One region of the Shewanella sp. GJ50-10 genome, then DNA from elsewhere that is predicted to be linked to it. Evidence: predicted binding sites of a transcription regulator. Region 1 holds the regulator's gene; each other region holds the start of a gene.
The links. Region 1 encodes NrdR, which represses ribonucleotide reductase genes. Its sites were predicted from a motif close to AAACACNANATNTNGTGTTT; they were not measured.

Region 1 (8,039 bases):
TAACGATAATGATTGTGATAGTTCATGCTGATCAACAATGCCTGTGACGACAGGGATAGTTTTCTGCGGTTTCCCTTGGGACTGAGGTTTGGCTTTATCAGCTTGAGATAAACCACTAAAAGACACTACCGCAGCGATGACGCTGCTGACTATGATAACAATTGCCAATTTTTTCATTTTATAAGCTCTAAGAAAATATCATCAGACCGATTGATGAATTAGGGACTATTTTAATTAAAAAAACGGCATATAAGGGTAAAGGAATGTAAAGCAAAGCATATAAGATTGTAACGAAACATGCTGATAACAAAAGTGTTTATTAAAATGATCGTAAATGTTGTTAAGCGATCTGAGTTGTTACAGCCTGCTCACAATTCATGGTTTCATATGCAAGAAGTTATTGCTAATCATCGTTAAATGACCACTTAAAATGAAAGTAGACAAGGTATTTATTTTTGTTTGAAATATTAAAAAGCCCCAGTTTAAACAACCTTTCTTTACAAAAAGATAATTTACTGGGGCTTAATTATTTTAACGCGTTTTGTTTACACTAACAGGTGGTGCTACTTGGCAATACGCTTGTATTTAAGACGATGAGGCTCAATCGCTTCAGTGCCTAAATGTTCTTTCAACCATGCGGTATATTCAGTGTAGTTACCTTCATAGAAGTTAACTTGACCTTCGTCGCGGTAATCTAGAATATGCGTGGCAATTCTATCTAAGAACCAACGGTCATGGGAAATTACCATGGCACAGCCTGGGAACTCTAGTAGCGCTTCTTCTAGTGCTCGAAGTGTTTCAACGTCCAAGTCATTGGTTGGTTCATCGAGTAACAATACGTTACCGCCAGCTTGCAGTAATTTCGCAAGGTGGACACGGTTACGCTCACCACCTGATAAAGTGCCAATGATTTTTTGTTGATCGCCACCACGGAAGTTAAAGCGTCCAACATAAGCGCGACTTGGGATCTCTGTGTTATTGATACGCATGATATCTTGACCGTCGGAAATTTCTTGCCAGACAGTATTTTTATCATTCATCGAATCACGGAACTGCTCAACCGATGCAATTTGTACTGATTCACCCACTTCGATACTGCCGCTATCAGGCTGTTCAGCACCAGAAATCATCTTAAATAACGTCGATTTACCTGCGCCGTTAGCACCGATAATACCGACAATGGCACCTTTAGGGACGGCAAAGGTTAAGTCATCAATCAATACACGATCGCCATATGACTTGGTGAGGTTATTTACTTCAATGACTTTGTCGCCTAGACGAGGTCCTGGTGGAATAAACAACTCGTTGGTTTCGTTACGCTTTTGGTAGTCGTTGGTATTCAACTCTTCAAAGCGAGCCATACGGGCCTTACCTTTAGATTGACGACCTTTAGAGCCTTGGCGTACCCATTCTAATTCTTTTTGAATGGTTTTCTGGCGCGCACTTTCGGTAGATGATTCTTGTTGCAGACGAGCATCTTTTTGCTCTAACCATGAAGAATAGTTACCTTCCCATGGAATACCTTCACCACGGTCAAGTTCCAAAATCCAACCCGCGGCATTATCCAAGAAATATCTATCATGGGTAATGGCTACAACAGTGCCGGTGTAATCTTGTAAGAAGCGCTCAAGCCATGCGACAGATTCAGCATCCAAGTGGTTGGTTGGTTCATCAAGTAGCAACATGTCTGGCTTTTCAAGTAATAGACGACAGATTGCAACGCGGCGACGTTCACCACCTGACAATACTTCGATTTTTTCATCCCAGTCTGGAAGACGTAATGCATTCGCTGCGCGGTCTAACACCACGTCCAGATTATGTGCATCTTGAGATTGAATAATGGCTTCAAGTTGACCTTGCTCTTTTGCAAGTGCATCAAAGTCTGCATCAGGTTCAGCGTAAAGCGCGTAGACTTCATCTAAACGGGTGAGGGCATTTTTAGCTTCACTTACCGCTTCTTCAATGGCTTCACGTACGGTTTGCGATTCATCAAGCTTAGGTTCTTGGGGAAGGTATCCGATTTTTAGATCTTGCATCGGGCGCGCTTCACCTTCGATTTCAGTATCTAATCCCGCCATGATACGAAGTAAAGTCGACTTACCTGAACCGTTTAAACCTAAGACACCAATTTTGGCGCCAGGGAAAAAACTGAGTGAAATATCTTTAAGGATTTGTTTCTTAGGCGGAACAATCTTTCCTACCCGCAGCATACTATAGACAAATTGAGCCATTTTTGAGGTTCTTTGGTGACCAATGATGATGATAATTCTACTTTATTTTTCGGTTAACTCAAATTTTGGATTAATTAAAATAATGATAATTTCCAAAGAAATTCATGTTGTAAATACTGGGATTGTGACGCAGAGCAGAGTAGAATACCGCGCAACCCTATATATAAGAACTGCTGTTGGAGACACCAATGCTAAAGAAAGCTATGAATATCGCGGATTACGATCCACAACTGTTTCAAGCCATTGAAGATGAGACTCGTCGCCAAGAAGAGCACATTGAATTAATCGCGTCAGAAAACTATACCAGCCCACGTGTTCTTGAAGCACAAGGTTCTCAGCTAACTAACAAGTATGCTGAAGGTTATCCTGGTAAGCGTTACTACGGCGGTTGTGAGCATGTAGATATTGCAGAAGAGTTAGCTATTTCTCGTGCAAAAGAATTATTTGGCGCTACATACGCAAACGTACAGCCACATTCTGGTTCTCAAGCAAACTCAGCAGTTTTCATGGCGCTACTTCAAGGCGGTGATACTGTTTTAGGTATGAGCCTAGCCCATGGTGGTCACTTGACCCATGGTTCTCACGTTAGTTTTTCTGGCAAACTTTATAATGCTGTTCAGTACGGTATCGATGAAACTACAGGTAAAATCGATTACGCTGAAGTTGAGCGTTTAGCTGTTGAACACAATCCAAAAATGATTATTGCTGGTTTCTCTGCTTACTCAGGTATTATCGATTGGGGTAAATTCCGCGAAATCGCTGACAAAGTCGGTGCTTACTTATTTGTTGATATGGCTCACGTTGCCGGTCTTGTTGCTGCGGGTATCTACCCGAATCCACTGCCACATGCGCACGTTGTAACGACAACAACGCATAAAACACTTGCAGGCCCTCGTGGTGGTTTAATCCTTTCTGCTGCAAATGATGAAGACATCTACAAAAAGTTAAACTCAGCAGTATTCCCAGGTGGTCAAGGCGGTCCTTTAATGCATGTTATCGCTGCTAAAGCCGTAGCATTTAAAGAAGCTCTTGATCCTGAATTTACTACTTACCAAGAGCAAGTTGTTGCCAATGCTAAAGTGATGGCGAAAACCTTCATTGAGCGTGGCTACGATGTTGTTTCTGGCGGTACTGATAACCACTTATTCTTGCTTGATCTGATCAGCAAAGATATGACAGGTAAAGATGCTGATGCTGCGTTAGGTAAAGCTAACATCACAGTAAACAAAAACTCAGTACCGAATGACCCACGTTCACCTTTCGTTACTTCTGGTCTACGTATTGGTTCTCCAGCGATTACTCGTCGTGGTTTCACAGAAACTGAATCGGTAGAGTTAACAAACTGGATGTGTGATGTACTAGATGACATTACTAATGAAGCTACTATCGAGCGCGTTAAGAACCAAGTGCTTGAGTTGTGTGCTAAATACCCTGTTTACGGATAAAAGTAACGGATAAACCCGTTACTTTGTGTTTTCTGGTTGAGCAATATCGTGCTAATTAATCTAAGCCCATATTGCTTCTCTCATTTAGACACATGATCCTTTTGAACTAAGTAGGATAATCTTATCGATAAGGTTAACCTTATAAAGTAAATAGGATAAACTTTAATGGCTGTAAGTACTTTGTGCTTACAGCCATTTTATTTTATTTTCAGGAGCGAATATGCATTGCCCATTTTGTAGCGCGACAGATACCAAAGTGATTGATTCTCGTCTGGTGGCTGATGGCCATCAAGTGCGTCGCCGTCGGGAATGTACATTGTGCCATGAACGCTTCACGACCTTTGAGGGTGCTGAACTGGTGATGCCACGGGTTATCAAACAAGATGGTACTCGCCAACCATTTGATGAAGATAAGCTTCGAGGCGGAATGCTGCGTGCTGTGGAAAAACGTCCAGTATCTATTGACCAAATTGAACAAGCGTTAACTAAAATCAAATCTACCTTACGTGGCACTGGTGAGCGCGAAATTGACTCGGCTATGATTGGTAATTTAATGATGGAACAATTAATGGTACTAGATAAAGTGGCTTATATTCGCTTTGCTTCTGTTTATCGTGCCTTTGAAGATGTATCTCAGTTTGGCGAAGCCATCGCTAAACTACAAAAGTAATTTTTGTTCATAGTATTGAGGCTGTAGATAACATTTTGCAGCCACTATTCAAGTAGGTGTTTATGTCTCAGTGGTCCGTTATTGACATCGAAATGATGAGCCTAGCAATTTCATTGGCTGAAAAAGGGCGTTATACCACTCGTCCTAATCCTAATGTTGGCTGTGTTATTGCCGTCGATGATAAAATCATTGGCCAGGGGTATCACATTAAAGCGGGCGGCCCCCATGCTGAAATTCATGCTCTTCAAAATGTAGACGCCAAGCAAAACCAACATAAACTTTCACAGGCCACTGCCTATGTCACGCTTGAGCCTTGTAGTCATTATGGCCGCACGCCTCCTTGCGCTTTGGCATTAATCAAAGCTGGGGTGAAAAGAGTCGTCGTCGCAGAAGTCGATGCGAACCCACAAGTTGCTGGTAATGGAATAAGACTATTACAAGAAGCGGGCATTCAAGTTGATGTTGGCTTACTTACCGAACAAGCCAAATTGCTCAATTTGGGCTTTACTAAAAAAATGACCACAGGTCTGCCTCGCGTCACCATAAAACTAGCTGCAAGTATTGATGGCAAAACAGCGCTTTCAAATGGTGTATCAAAGTGGATTACAGGTCCAGACGCACGAGCTGATGTTCAAAAGCTTCGCGCACGTCATTGTGCATTGGTAACAGGTGTTGAAACGATATTGGCCGATGACCCTTCATTAAATGTGCGTTATGAGCAGCTTGGCAGCTTGCAAAATTCACTTTCGGCCTCAGAACTACATCAGCCTTTAAGGGTTATTTTAGATAGTCGTGCTAGGTTAACGGCTGAACTAAAGCTGTTTGATATAGAGTCGCCAATATTGTTGGTGTCTTGTGTCGACTATCCCGCAGAAGTACGAGAAAAATTTAACAATCATGTTAGTTGTATCACTATTGCTGCAAATGAGGATGGACGGGTTGATTTACATGCGTTATTTACTCATTTAGGTAAGCAATGTCATTCAGTACTGGTTGAGGCTGGAGCCTGCCTTGCTGGTAGTGTACTAGATGCAAAACTAGCAGATGAGCTTTATCTTTATCAAGCAATGAAAATTTTAGGTAGTCATGGCCGTAATTTATTACAATTGAATGACTATCAAACTATGGAACAAATTCCTGGGTTACAATTAGTAGATTCGCGCAGAATAGGCGAAGATCAGCGATTGATTTTTAATCTCTAGTTGATTGAGCCGTTTACGATAATAATTTTGTTGAGAATGAACATTTTTGGCAAAGCTAATTGAGCTGAATAATCTATCAGAACCGAACCACAAACAAGTGAGTACTTATGTTTACCGGCATTATTGAAGCCTTAGGCACATTGAGAAAAATCGAGCGTAAAGGTGATGATATTCGTTTAACCGTTGCCAGTGGTCACTTGGATTTAGCTGATGTGAAGTTAGGCGATAGTATTGCTACTAACGGTGTATGTTTAACCGTGGTGGAATGTTTAGCTGATGGCTATGTCGCCGATATTTCGGCTGAAACGGTCGCACTGACCGGTTTTGCTAACTATCACGTTGGTCAAAAAGTTAATCTTGAAAAAGCCGTACTGCCAACCACACGTCTTGGTGGTCATATGGTTAGTGGTCATGTTGATGGCATCGCTGCCGTTGAACAACGTAGCGTTCGTGGTAAGGCCATAGAATTTTGGTTAGCAGCGCCTGCGGAGCTATCTCACTACATTGCCCATAAAGGCTCAATTACCATTGATGGTGTCAGTTTAACTGTGAATGAAATTGACGGTCATCGTTTTCGATTAACAATAGTGCCGCACACAGCATCAGAAACCACACTGACAGCATTAAAAGCAGGCGATAAGGTGAATATTGAAGTTGACCTTATTGCACGATATTTAGAACGGCTAATGAATCCGGAAAAAGCTGCCAAATCGACAGGCGGAGTCACGATGGAAATGTTAGCCAGCGCCGGATTTATGCGATAACCCTATTTTTACCCTATATTGCAAATATGGGAAATAACAACATAAAGGTCTTAACATGGCACTACATAGTATAGAAGAGATCATCGAAGACATTCGCCAAGGTAAAATGGTTATCTTGATGGACGATGAAGACAGAGAAAATGAAGGTGATTTAATCATGGCGGCTGAAAAGGTCACGCCAGAGGCAATTAACTTCATGGCCACTTATGGACGTGGTTTAATCTGTCAAACTATGACTAGAGAACGTTGCCAGCAATTAAATTTACCGTTAATGGTGACTAACAATAACGCCCAGTTCTCTACCAACTTTACTGTTTCTATTGAAGCGGCGACAGGTGTGACGACTGGTATTTCAGCCCACGACCGAGCTGTTACTGTACAAGCTGCAGTTGCTAAAGAAGCCAAAGCGGCTGACTTAGTTCAACCAGGCCATATATTCCCATTAATGGCACAAGATGGCGGCGTACTGACTCGTGCAGGTCACACAGAAGCTGGTTGCGATTTAGCACGGTTAGCAGGTCTTGAACCATCCGGTGTAATTGTTGAAATCTTAAATGATGATGGCACCATGGCGCGTTGTCCTGATTTAGAACTTTTCAGTGAAAAGCACGGCGTTAAAATGGGTACCATTGCTGATTTAATTGAGTACCGTAATACCAAAGAAACGACCGTTGTTCGCGAAGCTGAGTGTAATTTGCCAACGCGTTTTGGTGAGTTCAAGATGGTGACTTTCAGAGACACTATCGACAATCAATTACACTACGCATTAGTGAAAGGGAATGTTGAAGAGAACTGTCTAGTTCGAGTTCATTTACAGAATACCTTTAATGACTTATTGCATTCAGAACGCGATCAAAAACGTAGCTGGCCTTTAGAGAAAGCCATGGAACGTATCGCATCAGAGGGCGGTGTTTTGGTGTTATTGGGTCATGAAGAGCACTCAAGTGAAATGCTGGCAAAAGTAAAAGCGTTTGAGGCAGAAGACAATGGTCAAGCGCCAGCATCGGCTAAGTGGGAAGGAACATCTCGTAAGGTTGGAATCGGTTCACAAATTCTATCAAGTCTTGGTGTTAGCACAATGCGTCTATTGAGCTCACCGAAACATTATCATTCGTTGTCAGGCTTTGGTTTAGAAGTTACTGATTACATTGCAGAATAATTCACTAATTTAGTGAAGTTAACATTTATCATTAATTGCACAGGACTCAGGGCATTTTGCTGTGGTATTATACCGCCACTTTTGCCCAGAGCTGGGTGCTTTAGCTAATTTAGGTAAGATAATGAACGTAGTTCAAGGTAATATCGAAGCAAAAAATGCCAAAGTTGCGATCGTAGTATCGCGTTTCAACAGTTTTTTAGTTGAGAGTCTGCTTGATGGCGCAATAGATACACTAAAACGTTTTGGTCAGGTTGAAGATGACAACATTACTGTTGTTCGTGTTCCTGGCGCTGTTGAATTACCACTTGCTGCACGTCGTGTTGCTGCATGTGGAAAGTTTGACGGTATCATTGCACTTGGTGCAGTGATTCGTGGTGGTACTCCGCATTTTGATTTAGTTGCAGGTGAATGTAACAAGGGTCTAGCTCAAGTTGCTTTAGAGTTTGATATCCCAGTTTCATTTGGCGTGTTGACCACAGATACCATTGAGCAAGCAATTGAACGCTCTGGTACTAAAGCAGGTAACAAAGGCACTGAAGCTGCCCTAGGTCTGCTTGAAATGGTTAAC
Region 2 (8,039 bases), 1.8 Mb from region 1:
CAGTCATAACATTCATCAATTGGCGTGTTAGTACCGTAATAAGGCACTCGGCTATAACTGTAATCCCATACGTTCTCTAATGCTTCAATGTTGTGCTGCATGTTAGGGAACTCACCGTAGCAAATGAAGCCACCGTTAGTGATTTCTGGGTACGGTAATTCAAAATCAATTTTATCGTATGGATTAACTTTCTTTTCAACATCTAAGTGGAAGCTATTGGTGTAGTAACCTTTATCAGTCACACCTTCAACTACGCCAAACTGTTTTGCATCTAACTGACAGAAACGGCTACACAAGTTCTCACTTGGGGTGCTGTATAAGCTAAAACCATAACCTGTTTCTGCTTTCCAAGACTCGGTAGCACGCTTCATCACATTGATAATTTCAACGGCTTTAGTGCGAAGTAACTCACTATCGAATACGTGCTCTTCAGTTCCGTATAACGCATTGATTGTTTCATGCAGACCGATATAGCCTAATGAAATCGATGCGCGGCCATTCTTGAAAATTTCAGAAATATCATCATCTGCTTTTAAGCGAACACCACATGCGCCTTCCATGTATAAGATTGGCGCCACTCTGGCTTTAACCCCAACAAGACGAGCGATACGTGTATCTAATGCTTTACGAGCCAATGTCATTCTTTCATCAAGTAATGCAAAGAATGCTTTTTCGTCGCCTTTTGCTTCAATCGCAATTCTTGGCAAGTTAAGGCTAACAACACCGAGGTTGTTACGACCTTCATGAACAAGCTCGCCATTTTCTTCGTAAGTACCTAAGAAAGAACGGCAACCCATTGGGGTTTTAAATGAACCAGTAACACGTTCAACTTGCTCATAGTTAAGAATATCTGGATACATGCGCATAGTTGCACACTCTAATGCCAGCTTTTTAACATCATAATTGCTATCAGAAGCTTTATGATTTATCCCATCACGAATAGCAAAAACAAGTTTAGGGAATACAGCTGTTTTACGGTTTTTACCAAGGCCAGCCATACGTACTGTCAGAATCGACTTTTGAATTAATCGAGATTCCCAGCTGGTGCCTAAACCAAAACCAAAGGTCACAAATGGTGTTTGGCCATTTGCTGTATGCAGTGTGTTCACTTCATACTCTAAAGACTGGAATGCGTCATGACATTCTTTTTCTGTCTGCGCCATAGCAAAAGCTTCAACGTCGCTCACGCCCCACTCTTTACCAATCACTAATTGCTTTTGGTAACTCTTTTGCACAAATTCCGCTAACACTTCGTCGATGCGGTTAATGGTAGTGCCGCCGTAAATGTGGCTAGCCACTTGAGCGATAATTTGAGCAGTTACTGCAGTCGCTGTTGAAATTGACTTAGGAGTATCAATTTCAGCGTTACCCATTTTAAAGCCATGGGTCATCATGCCCGCTAAATCAATTAGCATGCAGTTAAACATTGGGAAGAAAGGTGCGTAATCAAGGTCATGATAATGCAGTTGGCCTGACTCATGAGCAGCAACAATGTCTTTAGGTAATAAGTGAGATTTAGCGTAATGCTTAGCCACAATACCCGCTAATAAATCACGCTGAGTAGGAATAACTTTTGCGTCTTTATTGGCATTTTCATTAAGAATAGAGCTATCGCTTTGTTCAACTAAACCACGAATTTCGCAGTTAAGCTTACTTTTAGCTTCACGACAAATATCGCGGTCATGGCGATACTCAATATAATGGCGAGCCACCTCTTTATGAGGCCCTTCCATTAATAGGTTTTCAACCAGATCTTGAAGATGATGTATCTCTACTTCTTGTTTATGTGATAACTGATCTCTAATCACACAAGCTACAGTAGCAGCATAATCTACATCGGCATGACCTGTAGCCGTCGCCATTGCAGCAACAATGGCATCCCTTATTCTAGACTCATCAAATACAGTCCGACATCCGTCCCTTTTAATTACTACAGGCATTACTTTTACTCCATTTATGCACAGGATATAAACACTATATATCCACAACAAAGAACCAATAAACACAATATATGGTGCATTAAGCAATAATGAAGACTAGAATTCTATGATCTGGATCATAGTTTAACGAAGGCAGATAAAATGAAAAAAATTACTGCCAAGCTCTGCACTAAATAGCAATACAGAGCTTGACCAGAATTATGAAAACCGTTATCGGCCTAGCGAAGAGTTGATTAAATGAGCGGTTTGGCGCACGGCTTGACGACCCGCTTCAATGGCTTCTGCAGCGCGATGAAACTCCATAGTACCAATATCAGCAAGCTGTGGTACCAAACACACGTCAGGCGGGTCGCCCATCAAACGTGCACGTTTATGGCGTTGCTCTAAAATATCCATTGATTGAGACATTACCGCAATCATCCCTGGATGAGATTTTGAAGACGTAGAAAACATTTCAGTCAGACCGGAAATGTACTCTTTACCTTTACCCCAAATGTCCATAAACGCCGACTCAGACTCTTTAGCTTCTTGTTGCTGCTTTTCAAGTTCCGTTGGCGCACGGCTTTTCATTTGCTGCGGTAACATATGCATACTATTGCGGCGGTGACCATTCAAATCAACCGCAATGACCACATCTACGCCCATTGCCCTGCACATAGACACTGGAACAGGATTGACGACTGCGCCATCCACTAACCAGCGTTCTTCCAGTTGCACAGGCGGTAAAAAGCCTGGCATCGAACAAGATGCTCTAACGGCATGACGTAAGTCGCCCTCTTTGAACCAGATTTCTTGGCCTGAATATAAATCTGTCGCAACGGCAGAAAAAGGCTTTTTAAGTTGTTCAATTTTAAGCTCACCAATGCGACCCGCTATTACATCAAACACTTTCTCACCACTGATTAAGCCGCCCTTACGCCAGCTTAAATCCATAAGCCCTAAAACATCCCAGCTTGAAAACCCCCGTACCCAGCTTTCTAGTTCATCGAGATGATCATTGGCATACGCCGCACCGACTAAAGCGCCTACAGAACACCCAGCCACCTTATCTGGATAAACGCCCATCTCGGCAAGTTCTTTTAATACACCAATGTGAGCCCAACCTTTAGCAGCTCCACTGCCGAGCGCAACACCAATGCGTAATTCTTTGGTCTTGCTTGGTTCGTTGGCAACATCCGACATGTTTATCGACATCCTTAAACTGAAATTAATGGAAATTTAAATAGTAAAACGCAGCATAACTGAGGCTTAAGCTGTTGGCTATCTCAGGCTTACACGTTATAATATCTGGCTATCATTTTTTAGGGGATTTACCTTTGTTATTTACCGATTTTTCTTTAGACAAACGCTTACTTGAAAGTCTAAAGCATATGGGCATTTCTGAGCCAACTGAAATTCAGCAGCAAGCCCTGCCGATTGCCCTAGCGGGTAAAGATTTAATGGCATCTTCAAAAACCGGTTCAGGTAAAACCCTGGCATTTTTATTACCTGCACTGCAGCGCGTAATATCAACAAAGGCCTTATCTAAAAAAGATCCGCGTGTACTTATTTTATTGCCAACCCGAGAGCTTGCTCAGCAAGTTTATGGCCAGCTACGTTTATTGGTGGCAAACACTCAATATAAAGCGGTGAGCATTTTAGGTGGTGAGAACTTTAACGACCAAGCAAAATCGTTATCCCGTGATCCTCACTTTATTGTGGCTACGCCGGGTCGTATTGCCGATCATCTTCAGCAACGCCATCTTTATCTTAATGGCTTAGAACTGCTTATTCTTGATGAAGCAGACCGTATGCTTGATTTAGGTTTTGCCCCACAATTAAAAGCCATTAATGACGCCGCTGATCACAAGCGCAGACAAACCTTGATGTTTTCTGCCACACTCGATCATGACCATGTTAATGATATTGCTGCGACATTACTGAAAACCCCAAGTCACGTGGCTATTGGTGCATCGCACAATGAACATAAAGATATTACACAGCGTGTATATTTAGTTGATCACTTAGATCACAAACAAGCTCTATTGCAGCACATACTTAAAACTGAGCAGCACAAGCAAGTGATTATTTTCACCGCGACTCGTGCAGACACTGACAGGTTAGCCAAGCTTCTTGCTGAACAAGGCTTAGAAACTGCAGCGTTAAGTGGCGACTTAAATCAATCTGCTCGTAATCAGATTATGGATAAATTCAGCCGCGGCCAACAAAAAATATTGGTGACAACCGATGTTGCATCTCGTGGATTAGATTTATTAAATGTGTCATTAGTGATTAACTTTGACATGCCCAAATTTGCTGAAGAATACGTTCACCGCATTGGCCGTACAGGCCGCGCTGGCGCTAAAGGTGATGCAATTTCATTAGTTGGCCCTAAAGACTGGGACAGCTTTAAGAAAATCCAAGTATTCTTACGTAAGAATTTTGACTTTTCGACTATTGAAGGTCTACAAGGCAAATTCAAAGGCTTAAAAGATAAACCAAAAGCTGGCAGCAAAAATGCCAAGGCAAGCGATGCCAAAGCATCGAACAAAAAGCGTAGTACAAGCAATAAACCTAAAACAGCACCTAAGCGTGATAAGCGCTTTATTACCGGTGTTGATATTGGTGATGCGCCAATGCGCCGTAAAGCCAAACCAGTAAAGATAACTGAAAACGATAACTCAATTGTTCAAGATGATGAACAAGAGCTTAGCGAAGATTAATACCTAATTTAAGCCTAATGCTGTTACTACTGTTAACTGTGGCATTAGGCAAAATCAAACTAGTACAAAGTAAGGTGAAACATGAAAATTTGTGGCGTGGAATTAAAAGGTGGCGAAGCCATCATTAGCTTATTAACTTATGAAGTTGAAACATTCAATGTACCTGAATGTCGTCAAATATCATTCAGCATTTCTAAATCAGCTGAAACAGAATCTATTCGTGAGTTTCACTTTGCTTTCCACAAATTAATGGAAGATTACAAAGTTGACGAAATCGTCATCATTGAACGTGAACAAAAAGGTAAGTTTGCAGGCTCTGCAACTAGCTTCAAAGCTGAAGCGGCAATTCAAATAACTGAGTTACCTGTTAGCATCATTAGCCCTGTTATCATTAAAGAAGAGCTAAAGCGTAACCCGCCACAAGCTGATTTAGAGACGCTTGGCCTAAAACGCGTACAATTACCAGCTTTTGAAGCTGCTTACGCACAGCAAAACCGTCGCATGTACGGCAAAGTTTAAGTTAAATACCAACTTAAGCTTTAGTAAACAATAAGCCTATCGATTCCCTTAATCATCAATTTGATGAAAACATTAAGATGAATTGGTAGGCTTAGTTTTATCCGCTAATTAACCTTATTCCATTGGGCAAAATAACAAGCTATGAGCTCAAAAAAAGCATCCAGTAAACTAGCAGACAAACCCGCTCGTAAAGCACCGCCTAAAATGGTTGTAAAAACCAGCTCGGCTAAAGTTGCCGCAGCAAAAGATACCTTAGCAGGTCTTGTGACCAGTAAAGATGTGCAAGCAAAACAAAAACAGCAAGCTCAGCTAAAATATCTTAATGGATATTCAGCCAGCACCATTGAACAAGTTAAACGTCATATTGAAAATGACACCCTTGAAAACCTACTATTAAGCCGTTACCCAACCATCCATGACATTCGCACTGATAAAGCCTTATATGACTATGCTATGGAATTTAAGCAGCAATATTTAAAGCAGTCTGACCCTATATCAAAAGTCATTTTTGATGAAAAAATCAGTTTAAGTCATCAAGCTTTAGGGCTACATACCTATGCTAATCGTGTTCAAGGCAATAAGGTCAAAGCCAAAAATGAGATTAGAATATCTTCAAGACTGCGCCATGTTCCTGAACCATTATTAAGAATGGTTGTTGTACATGAACTGGCTCACCTTAGAGAAAAAGACCATAACAAAGCTTTTTATCAACTGTGCAAATACATGACCGCTGATTATCACCAACTGGAATTAGATTTGCGCTTATTACTAACCTGTATTGAATTAGGCAAAACGCCGTATTAGGTTTAATGTATTGATGTTGATATAAATAATTTACAGGGGAAATATTTATGTTTGTAGCAACATTCAGAGGCGATAATCGCCGTACCCGTAATTACAAATCAGAAAAAGCCGCGATGAAAGCCATAAGACATTGGCTTATGGATAATCAACTAAAAGGGTATTCTGTTGGTTTAATGGGTCCAGGAATTGAACCTAACGAATTTTACAACTGGGAAGAAATTCCATTTGAAGAACCTAAGCCAATAGATTTTTATTCATCTCAAAAATGGAAAGCTCTTCGAAAAGAAGCATTAAATAAATATATCAGCACCTGCATTTGCTGTGGAAGAAGTATAAAAGATGGTGCCGTCATGCACGTTGACCATATAAAGCCCCGGTCAAAATATCCTGAACTTTCTTTAGACATCAACAACTTACAAATACTCTGTGACCTTTGTAATTTAGGTAAGTCTGATAATGACGAACCACCAATTAGCCCATAAAAAAACCACTTTCAATAATATCGAAAGTGGTTTTAATCTACAAAAAATGATTGTAAAGGTGTTAGCCTAAATCCATCATCATTTGTTTACTGCTCACCAACTCTTTAAATTTAGCCATTTGGTTTTTAGGTAACACTGACGCTTCAACAATACTGACTTTCATCGGATTCGCTGGGCGACCATTGACATGGAATTCATAATGAAGATGTGGCCCAGTTACGCGCCCCGTATTACCAGTTAAGCCAATCACTTGACCACGCTTAACACGTTGTCCCTTACGCACTAAGAACTTTGATAAGTGCAAGTAACGGGTTCTGATATTGTTATCATGCTCAATCACGATATATTTACCAGCAAAGCGATGGTTAGTGACCATCGATACCACACCATCACCAGGTGCAACTACACGAGTACCAATAGGTGTCGCAAAATCAGTACCGTTATGAGGCGATACCCGCCCAGTTACTGGATGTTTGCGATTAGGGTTAAAGTGCGAAGATAAGCGATATTGACGCTCTAATGGTATGCGCTGGAATGCACTTGCAAGCCCTTGACCACGCTCATCATAATAATTGCCATCAATATTTTGAAATGCATTGACATTATTTCTACGGGTATTAATTCTCACGGCTTGCAGCTGCGAGATCCCAGTAGACTCCCCTTCAATATACTGATCGTTCATCAATACATTAAACGTATCTCCAGCACGTAAATCACGTGAGAAGTCGAGTTTACTTGAAAGCAGAGTTTCAATAGTTTGTATGTTCGCCGCGCTTAAACCAGCCCTTTGAGCGGATAAATAGAAAGAGCCATTTATCTCACCGCTAATAATGCGATTTTGCCAAATGCCTTCAATATTGATTTCTTCAACGCCATAGCTGCCATCATCAAATCGAGTGAATATTACTTGATAAGCAGGATTAAAATACAACTCAAGTTTAGTGAGGTTTTGCTGGTCATCTTGAAAGAATTGAATCCGGTTACCCAAAGACAATGTATCTAATGCTAAAACATTTAAATCAGCTTCAAGTACTTTATACATGGTTTGCTGGCCAATGCCTGCAAGTTCAAATAAGTGGCCTAATGTATCGCCATTTTGGATAACACGTTCGAAGTCCGGTTTTACAGGCTCGACAACTTCAAACGTTGAAGGGCTATATGTCGCTATGGATTCAATATCCAAAGCTACTGGAATGCGTTGAGATGAAAACTCTTGCGGGGTCGGCCAAAGCAAAGCCGCCGCGACTACAAATACGCTGGCAAGTAATAATTTTCTATGTAAGACAGGCAGGTTCGGCACTTTTCTCAATCGTGCTTGCATCTCGCCTCTTTTAACTGAAAGCAATCTAAATCCGCCATAAATATATAAAAAGTAATACCTTTTAGCTAAGTCGATTAGACAGTGTAGTCACCGAGAAGGTGCATACTTAAGCACTAGAAGATATATTAGCGAACTGTTATACCAAATAAATAGCCTAATAAAAATATAATCTAGCGTTTGAACTGCATAAATTTGAAGTAGGCAGAGGCCGCTTGGCCACTATTGCCGCAATGGATAACTGTTAGTGAAGCTCTTGGGTGCAATCTGTTAT
Region 3 (8,039 bases), 1.2 Mb from region 1:
TACAGCGCCAACAACTGCGCCATTACGTTCACTCACCTTAATAGAAACTACACCTTTAGTACCACGGCTCTTAGCTGGGTATTCAGAAAGGTCAGTACGCTTACCGTAACCATTTTCAGTCACAGTTAAGATAGAACCTTCTTCTTTAGGAATGATCATCGAAACGACTTTTTGACCATCTTCAAGTTTGATACCGCGAACACCTGTTGCTGTACGGCCCATTGGACGGATAGCAATTAAGTCTTCACCTGTTTCCGGATCTTTCTTCACTTCACCTGTTTCTGAATCACGTACTTTCTCGTTGAAACGAACGACTTTACCTTCATTCGAGAACAACATGATGTCATCACTACCATTAGTAATATCAACACCAATTAATTGATCATCATCTTTCAGGTTAACAGCAATAATGCCGTTTGCACGAGGATTACTATAAGCCGTTAATGCGGTTTTCTTAACTGTACCGTGCGCTGTTGCCATAACAATAAACTTATCATCAGCATATTCACGTACTGGTAAAATAGCAGTAATACGCTCACCATCAGATAATGGTAGTAAGTTAATGATTGGGCGACCACGTGCTGTTCGGCTTGCCAATGGTAATTGGTAAACTTTAAGCCAGTACATTTTACCGAAGTCAGAGAAACAAAGGATGGTGTCATGAGTGTTAGCAACGAGTAACTTCTCAACGAAATCTTCGTCTTTAACTTTAGTTGCTGCTTTACCTTTACCACCACGGCGTTGTGCTTGGTAGTCAGTCAGTGGCTGATACTTGGCATAACCCATATGTGATAATGTCACGACGACATCTTCTTCGTTAATTAAGTCTTCAAGACTCATATCAACTTCGTTTTGATTAATTACAGTACGTCGAGCATCACCGTATTGTTCTAATACTTCTTCTAGCTCTTCTTTGATGACTTCCATCAAACGTTCAGGGCTGCGAAGAATAAACAATAGACCAGCAATGAACTCTAATAACTCTTCATATTCAGCAAGAATTTTTTCATGTTCAAGACCAGTTAAGCGATGTAAACGTAATTCAAGGATCGCTTGTGCCTGTTGTTCAGTTAAGAAGTATTCGCCATCACGAATACCATACTCAGGCTCTAACCATTCTGGACGCGCTGCATCATCACCTGCTTTTTCAAGCATGCCTTGCACATTACCTAACTGCCAGCCTTGAGCAACTAATTTAACTTTTGCTTCAGCTGGAGTTGGTGATGCTTTAATTAACGCAATAATTGGATCAATGTTAGCAAGTGCAATCGCTAGTGCTTCAAGGATATGTGCACGTTCGCGAGCTTTACGTAATTCGAATACTGTTCTGCGAGTCACAACTTCACGACGGTGAAGAATAAAACACTCAAGCATTTCTTTTAGGTTAAACAGTTTCGGTTGACCATTTGTCAACGCAACCATGTTAATACCAAAAGAACACTGCATTTGTGTTTGAGCGTATAAGTTGTTTAGTACAACTTCGCCGACTTCACCACGTTTGATTTCAATAACAATGCGCATGCCGTCTTTATCAGACTCATCACGTAAACCACTGATACCTTCAATCTTCTTATCTTTAACAAGCTCAGCGATTTTTTCAATCAGACGTGCTTTGTTCACTTGATAAGGGATTTCTGTAACGATGATACGTTCGCGATTGTTTTCTTCTTCAATTTCTGCTTTTGAGCGCATAACAGCACGGCCGCGGCCAGTTTTGTATGCATCAATGATACCTTTACGGCCATTGATTGACGCAGCTGTAGGGAAGTCAGGTCCAGGAATGTATTCCATTAGCTGTTCAATTGAGAGACTAGGCTCTTCTATTAACGCTAAACAGCCTTGAACAACTTCATTGATATTGTGCGGCGGGATATTCGTCGCCATACCAACCGCAATACCAGATGAACCATTAATTAATAATGTCGGTACACGAGTCGGCAAAACCGCAGGGATATGTTCTGTACCATCATAGTTAGGTACATAATCCACGGTTTCTTTTTCTAAATCAGCTAGCAATGAATGAGCTAACTTCTCCATACGGATTTCGGTATAACGCATTGCCGCTGCTGAATCACCATCGACAGAACCGAAGTTACCTTGGCCGTCTACTAAGGTGTAACGCATTGAGAATGGTTGTGCCATACGTACGATTGTATCGTAAACAGCAGAGTCACCATGTGGGTGATACTTACCAATTACGTCACCAACAACACGAGCTGATTTTTTATAAGGCTTATTAAAGTCGTTCTTTAATTCGTTCATTGCAAAAAGCACACGACGGTGAACAGGTTTTAAACCGTCACGAACGTCGGGTAATGCACGACCTACGATTACACTCATTGCATAATCTAAATAAGAATTTTTTAGTTCGTCTTCGATGTTAATTGGCGAAATTGATGATGCCAGATCAGTCATAAACTGCTCGTTCCCCTAAAATTAGCGCACAATAATTATTCCATTTTATTGTGTAGCTCAAAAACGTGATTTGGCATTCTAACACAGATAAATAAAGTGGCTAGACCCTAGAACAACGAAAAGTTAAAGCAAGTGAAAAACTGAATAAAAACAGCAAGAATTAGTCAATATTGTTTAGGTTTCACTACTATTGAAATGCCCAAAAGCCGCTAATAAAACCTCGATGACTTTTTTATCAGCAATTACTGCCGAATATATAGGCAACTAGAAATGAATCTTGTTTCATCTCACTATGTTTCTTGTAATGGATGGTTATAATGCATGCAATAATCATAAATATATTATGGGTCCTTGCTATGTCGAACCAAGAACACACCACTCAACAGAATGTTGATCATCAAGAAATCGAAAAATTTGCCAAAATGGCAGAATCTTGGTGGGATCCAAATGGCGACTTTAAGCCATTACATCAATTAAACCCTTTACGATTAAATTATATTGATCAAACTAGCGGTGGCTTATTTGAAAAACAAGTTATCGATATTGGTTGTGGAGGCGGTATTTTGTCAGAAAGCATGGCAAAAATTGGTGCTAATGTGACGGGTTTAGATATGGGCGAGGCTCAAATTGAAGTCGCAAAGCTTCATGCCTTAGAAACTGGGGTGACCATCAATTACGATACCATGACTGCTGAAGAGCACGCTGCCACTCACGCAAATCATTATGATGTCGTCACTTGCATGGAAATGCTTGAACACGTGCCAGATCCATTATCAGTTATTCAAGCATGTTGTGACATGGTTAAGCCTGGTGGTCATGTTTTCTTTTCAACCATCAACCGAAGCATGATGTCATATATTCAGGCGATTGTCGGCGCTGAATATGTGTTAAAAATGCTTCCTGTCGGCACACACGATCACAGTAAGTTCATCAGACCATCCGAGCTAATAAACTTAGTTGATAATACCGACTTAATTTGTCGTGACGCATTAGGTATCACTTATAATCCTCTTTCAGGTGTATATAAGTACACTAACAAAGTCGATGTTAATTACATGATCGCCACTCAAAAGGTCGCTGACTAACCAAAGCAAGATTAAGATGCCATATCAAAAGGTAACGTCAATTCCGGCGTTACCCCCTTCTTAGCTCCAAATTAAACTTAATAATGTAATAGCTCGATAAACTTGTTAATACCACGAGGCATTTATGAATTCTATTAAAGCTGTGCTCTTTGATTTAGACGGCACCTTAGCTGATACTGCACCAGATTTAATCCATGCGTTAAATCTAAGCCTACTAGATCGTAAAATAGCACCTCAAAGTGTCGCAGCCCTGCGTTATTCGGCTTCACATGGCAGTCTTGCATTAGTTAAAGCCGGTGTGCCGCATCTTGATGAAACCACTCAACTTGAAATTCAGCAATCATTGTTGGGTTACTACAAAATGGTAAATGGTGAAAAAGCACGGTTATTTGAAGGATTTGATGTCTTTCTTGATTTATTGGACAGTAATGAAATTCCATTTGGCATTGTCACTAACAAGCAAGCAAAGTTTACTCGACCGCTTATTGATGCTTTAGGTTTAACTCATCGTGCAAAATCTATTATAAGTGGAGATTCAACTCAGCACCCTAAACCCCATACCGCTCCAATGTTTTTAGCTGCACAGCAAATTAATTGTAAACCTCATGAGATATTATATTTAGGCGACGCAGAACGTGACTTAGTTGCAGCTGACAATGCAGGGATGATAGGCGGAACAGCCTTGTGGGGGTATTTATCTGAATCAGATACTCCAGAGCAATGGCCAAGTAAAATTGAATTTAATACCGTTGCTGATCTGCACGATCTTTTTATAACAAAAGTGATTTCGTAACCATACTAATGTGTAATCAAAGTCATGTGTAATCAAAGTCATTGCAAAGTGGCGGCCATTAAATGGCCTTACTCAGCTTATAAAATCGTTAGTTAAACTAGCAACTCAAGCCCTATTTCATTTGAAGAAACTAAATCAGTTATACCTCCTATTAAGGCTTAAATCTGCATAGCAAACCTTAGATCAAAAAATCAAACTATTTTTATACCGAAACAATCGATCGCTGATTATTTTAGCGATCGAACCAGTGTGAATATTCGAACAAAAAAACGTCTAAACCGAAAAGTTAAAGCGTATTTTACGTTAGCAGGTTAGCTTTTACTAACTTGTTTCAATATACATAAGATATCCACAAGTTATTCAATAAAATCTTGCTTGCAAATAGTGAGTAACCTCACTATCTTGTATGTATAAAATTTAAAAACACCATATCTTGTGTGTGACATCACTAAGAGACACTAGCTTAAAACCTACGTATCTCGCTGTAACACTAGTATTTTTGTTAATATTATGTTGTGAATGCTTTTGGATGATCAGCTTACAAGGGAACGTAATGTGATTTATTGGCGATCGTAAGTAACACGATAGAAAAAGATCCAATGATAAATTACACCAATAAATATAGAACCAAGGCTTTTTAATGAACAGCAATATGACAGTCACTAAACGCAGTGGCGAACGCGAAAAAATTGATTTAGATAAAATTCATCGCGTTATCGAATGGGCAGCAAAAGGACTGAATAACGTTTCAGTTTCAGAAGTTGAATTACGCTCTCACCTGCAGTTTTTTGAAGGTATTCCAACTGAAGCTATTCACGAGACAATTATCAAAGCAGCAGCTGATTTAATTTCACCAGAATCACCTGATTACCAATTTCTGGCTGCTCGCTTAGCTGTATTTCATTTACGTAAAAAAGCTTTTGGCCAATTTGAACCACCTAAACTAATTGATCAAGTAAACCGTTTGGTAGAGCTTGGTAAATACGACAAACATATTATTGAAGACTATACAGCTGAAGAATTAACGATTCTTGATGGCTATATGGATCATTGGCGTGACATGGACTTCTCTTATGCTGCAGTAAAGCAATTAGAAGGCAAGTACCTAGTTCAAAACCGTGTCACTAACGAAATATACGAAAGTGCTCAGTTCTTATATATCTTGGTTGCGGCATGTTTATTTGCTAAATATCCTAAAGAAACTCGTCTTGATTACATCAAACGTTTTTATGATGCGGTATCTACCTTTAAGATTTCACTGCCAACTCCAATTATGGCAGGCGTACGTACTCCAACACGTCAGTTCAGCTCATGTGTATTGATTGAGTGTGACGATAGCCTAGATTCAATTAACGCGACGGCATCTTCTATTGTTAAGTATGTCAGCCAACGTGCAGGTATCGGTATTAACGCTGGTCGTATTCGTGCTTTAGGCAGTCCTATTAGAGGCGGTGAAGCATTCCACACAGGTTGTTTACCTTTTTACAAGTATTTCCAAACTGCGGTTAAGTCATGCTCACAAGGCGGCGTTCGTGGCGGCGCAGCAACCTTGTTCTACCCTATTTGGCATTTAGAAGTTGAATCGCTACTTGTCCTTAAGAATAACCGTGGTGTTGACGACAACCGTGTTCGTCATCTCGATTACGGCGTTCAATTAAACAAACTGATGTATCAGCGTTTAATTAAATCTCAAAACATCAGCTTATTCAGCCCATCTGACGTACCAGGTTTATACGATGCGTTCTTTGCTGATCAAACTGAATTCGAACGTCTGTATTTACAGTATGAAGCTGACACTAGCATTCGTCGTAAAGAGATAAAAGCCGTTGAACTATTTTCACTGATGATGCAAGAACGTGCGTCAACTGGTCGTATTTATATTCAAAACGTCGATCACTGTAATACCCACAGCCCATTCGACCCTAAAGTCGCGCCAATTAAGCAATCTAACCTTTGTTTAGAAATTGCTTTGCCAACTAAGCCAATGAAAAACATTGAAGATCCAAATGGTGAAATCGCCCTTTGTACTCTTTCAGCACTAAATCTTGGTGCTATCAATGACTTATCAGAATTAGAACCGCTAGCTGATTTAGCAGTTCGTGCACTTGATAACTTATTAGATTACCAAGACTACCCGATTATTTCGGCTCAGCTTGGTTCAATGAATCGTCGAACTCTAGGTATCGGTGTAATTAACTTTGCAAATTACCTAGCAAAAAATGGAATGAAATATTCTGATGGCTCAGGCAATAACTTGACCCATAAAACATTTGAAGCAATTCAGTTTTACTTATTAAAAGCTTCTATGAATTTAGCGAAAGAACAAGGTGCTTGTCCGTTATTTAACGAGACAACATACGCTGAAGGTATCTTGCCAATTGATACTTACAAACGTGACCTTGATAAAATTTGTAGTGAACCGCTTCATATGGATTGGGAAGGTTTACGCAGCGATATCCAGCAACATGGCCTACGTAACTCAACTTTGTCAGCGTTAATGCCTTCTGAAACGTCTTCACAGATTTCTAATGCGACCAACGGTATTGAACCTCCACGTGGGTTGATTAGTGTTAAAGCGAGTAAAGACGGTCAGTTAAAGCAAGTAGTACCAGACTTTGATGAACTAAAACATCAATATGAACTGCTTTGGAATATGCCAAACAACAATGGTTACTTAGAGTTAGTCGGCATTATGCAAAAGTTTATTGACCAAGCGATTTCGGCAAACACTAACTACGATCCGACACGTTTTGACGGTCAGAAAGTTCCGATGCAAACTTTGCTTAAAGATTTGCTAACAGCCTACAAATTAGGGGTTAAGACCCTTTACTATCACAACACTCGTGATGGTGCATCAGACAACTTAGACGACATCACTGTAGTCGAAAAAGAAGATGATGATTGTGCTGGCGGCGCTTGTAAGATTTAATCAATAATTTGCATACAATTGCGGGGAGTTTCCCCGCTTTTTTAGGATATATAAATGGCTTACTCTACTTTTTGTCAAACACCGAATAACGCAGTGAATGAACCAATGTTCATGGGCCAATCGGTTAATGTTGCGCGTTACGATCAACAAAAATATGAAGTTTTTGAAAAGTTAATTGAAAAGCAATTATCTTTTTTCTGGCGCCCAGAAGAAGTAGATGTAAGTAAAGATAAAATTGATTACCAAAGCTTACCTGAGCATGAGAAACACATTTTCATCTCAAACCTTAAATACCAAACATTATTGGATTCTATTCAAGGTCGTTCGCCTAACGTTGCCCTACTGCCATTAGTATCACTGCCAGAATTAGAAACATGGATTGAAACCTGGTCGTTTTCAGAGACCATTCACTCGCGTTCTTACACTCATATTATCCGTAATATTGTTAACGACCCATCTGTGGTATTTGACGATATCGTGGTAAATGAAGAAATTCTGAAGCGCGCCGGTGATATTGCACAATATTATGATGACCTTATTGAGTTGACTCAAATATTCAACTTACACGGTGAAGGCACTCATAATATCAATGGTAAAGAAATCGCGGTTAGTTCGCGTATTCTTAAAAAATCACTTTACCTTTGTATGATGTCAGTTAATGCATTAGAAGCGATTCGTTTCTATGTGAGCTTTGCTTGTTCGTTTGCTTTTGCAGAACGTAAGTTGATGGAAGGTAACGCTAAAATTATCCGCTTAATTGCCCGTGATGAAGCGTTACACCTTAATAGTACTCAGCACATTGTTAATATTATGCAAG

Region 2: the regulator NrdR is predicted to act here: its motif matches at 2,001-2,020, upstream of nrdD (anaerobic ribonucleoside-triphosphate reductase).
Region 3: the regulator NrdR is predicted to act here: its motif matches at 4,715-4,734, upstream of nrdA (class 1a ribonucleoside-diphosphate reductase subunit alpha).

Annotation. Positions count from the first base shown of each region.
Region 1 is NZ_JBVVSS010000001.1:3,319,178-3,327,216, reverse strand. Features, by position in the region: gene AC0L4E_RS14050 (efflux RND transporter periplasmic adaptor subunit) at 1-177, opposite strand, end outside; gene ettA (energy-dependent translational throttle protein EttA) at 564-2,231, opposite strand; gene glyA (serine hydroxymethyltransferase) at 2,420-3,676, shown strand; gene nrdR (transcriptional regulator NrdR) at 3,897-4,346, shown strand; gene ribD (bifunctional diaminohydroxyphosphoribosylaminopyrimidine deaminase/5-amino-6-(5-phosphoribosylamino)uracil reductase RibD) at 4,409-5,548, shown strand; gene AC0L4E_RS14025 (riboflavin synthase) at 5,656-6,312, shown strand; gene ribBA (bifunctional 3,4-dihydroxy-2-butanone-4-phosphate synthase/GTP cyclohydrolase II) at 6,368-7,471, shown strand; gene ribH (6,7-dimethyl-8-ribityllumazine synthase) at 7,593-8,039, shown strand, end outside.
Region 2 is NZ_JBVVSS010000001.1:1,528,227-1,536,265, reverse strand. Features, by position in the region: gene nrdD (anaerobic ribonucleoside-triphosphate reductase) at 1-1,940, opposite strand, end outside; gene rssA (patatin-like phospholipase RssA) at 2,151-3,122, opposite strand; gene AC0L4E_RS06350 (DEAD/DEAH box helicase) at 3,311-4,642, shown strand; gene AC0L4E_RS06345 (DUF3010 family protein) at 4,724-5,161, shown strand; gene AC0L4E_RS06340 (M48 metallopeptidase family protein) at 5,366-5,965, shown strand; gene AC0L4E_RS06335 (HNH endonuclease) at 6,013-6,447, shown strand; gene AC0L4E_RS06330 (peptidoglycan DD-metalloendopeptidase family protein) at 6,509-7,768, opposite strand.
Region 3 is NZ_JBVVSS010000001.1:2,164,968-2,173,006, forward strand. Features, by position in the region: gene gyrA (DNA gyrase subunit A) at 1-2,415, opposite strand, end outside; gene ubiG (bifunctional 2-polyprenyl-6-hydroxyphenol methylase/3-demethylubiquinol 3-O-methyltransferase UbiG) at 2,772-3,500, shown strand; gene AC0L4E_RS09070 (HAD family hydrolase) at 3,625-4,293, shown strand; gene nrdA (class 1a ribonucleoside-diphosphate reductase subunit alpha) at 4,934-7,222, shown strand; gene nrdB (class Ia ribonucleoside-diphosphate reductase subunit beta) at 7,277-8,039, shown strand, end outside.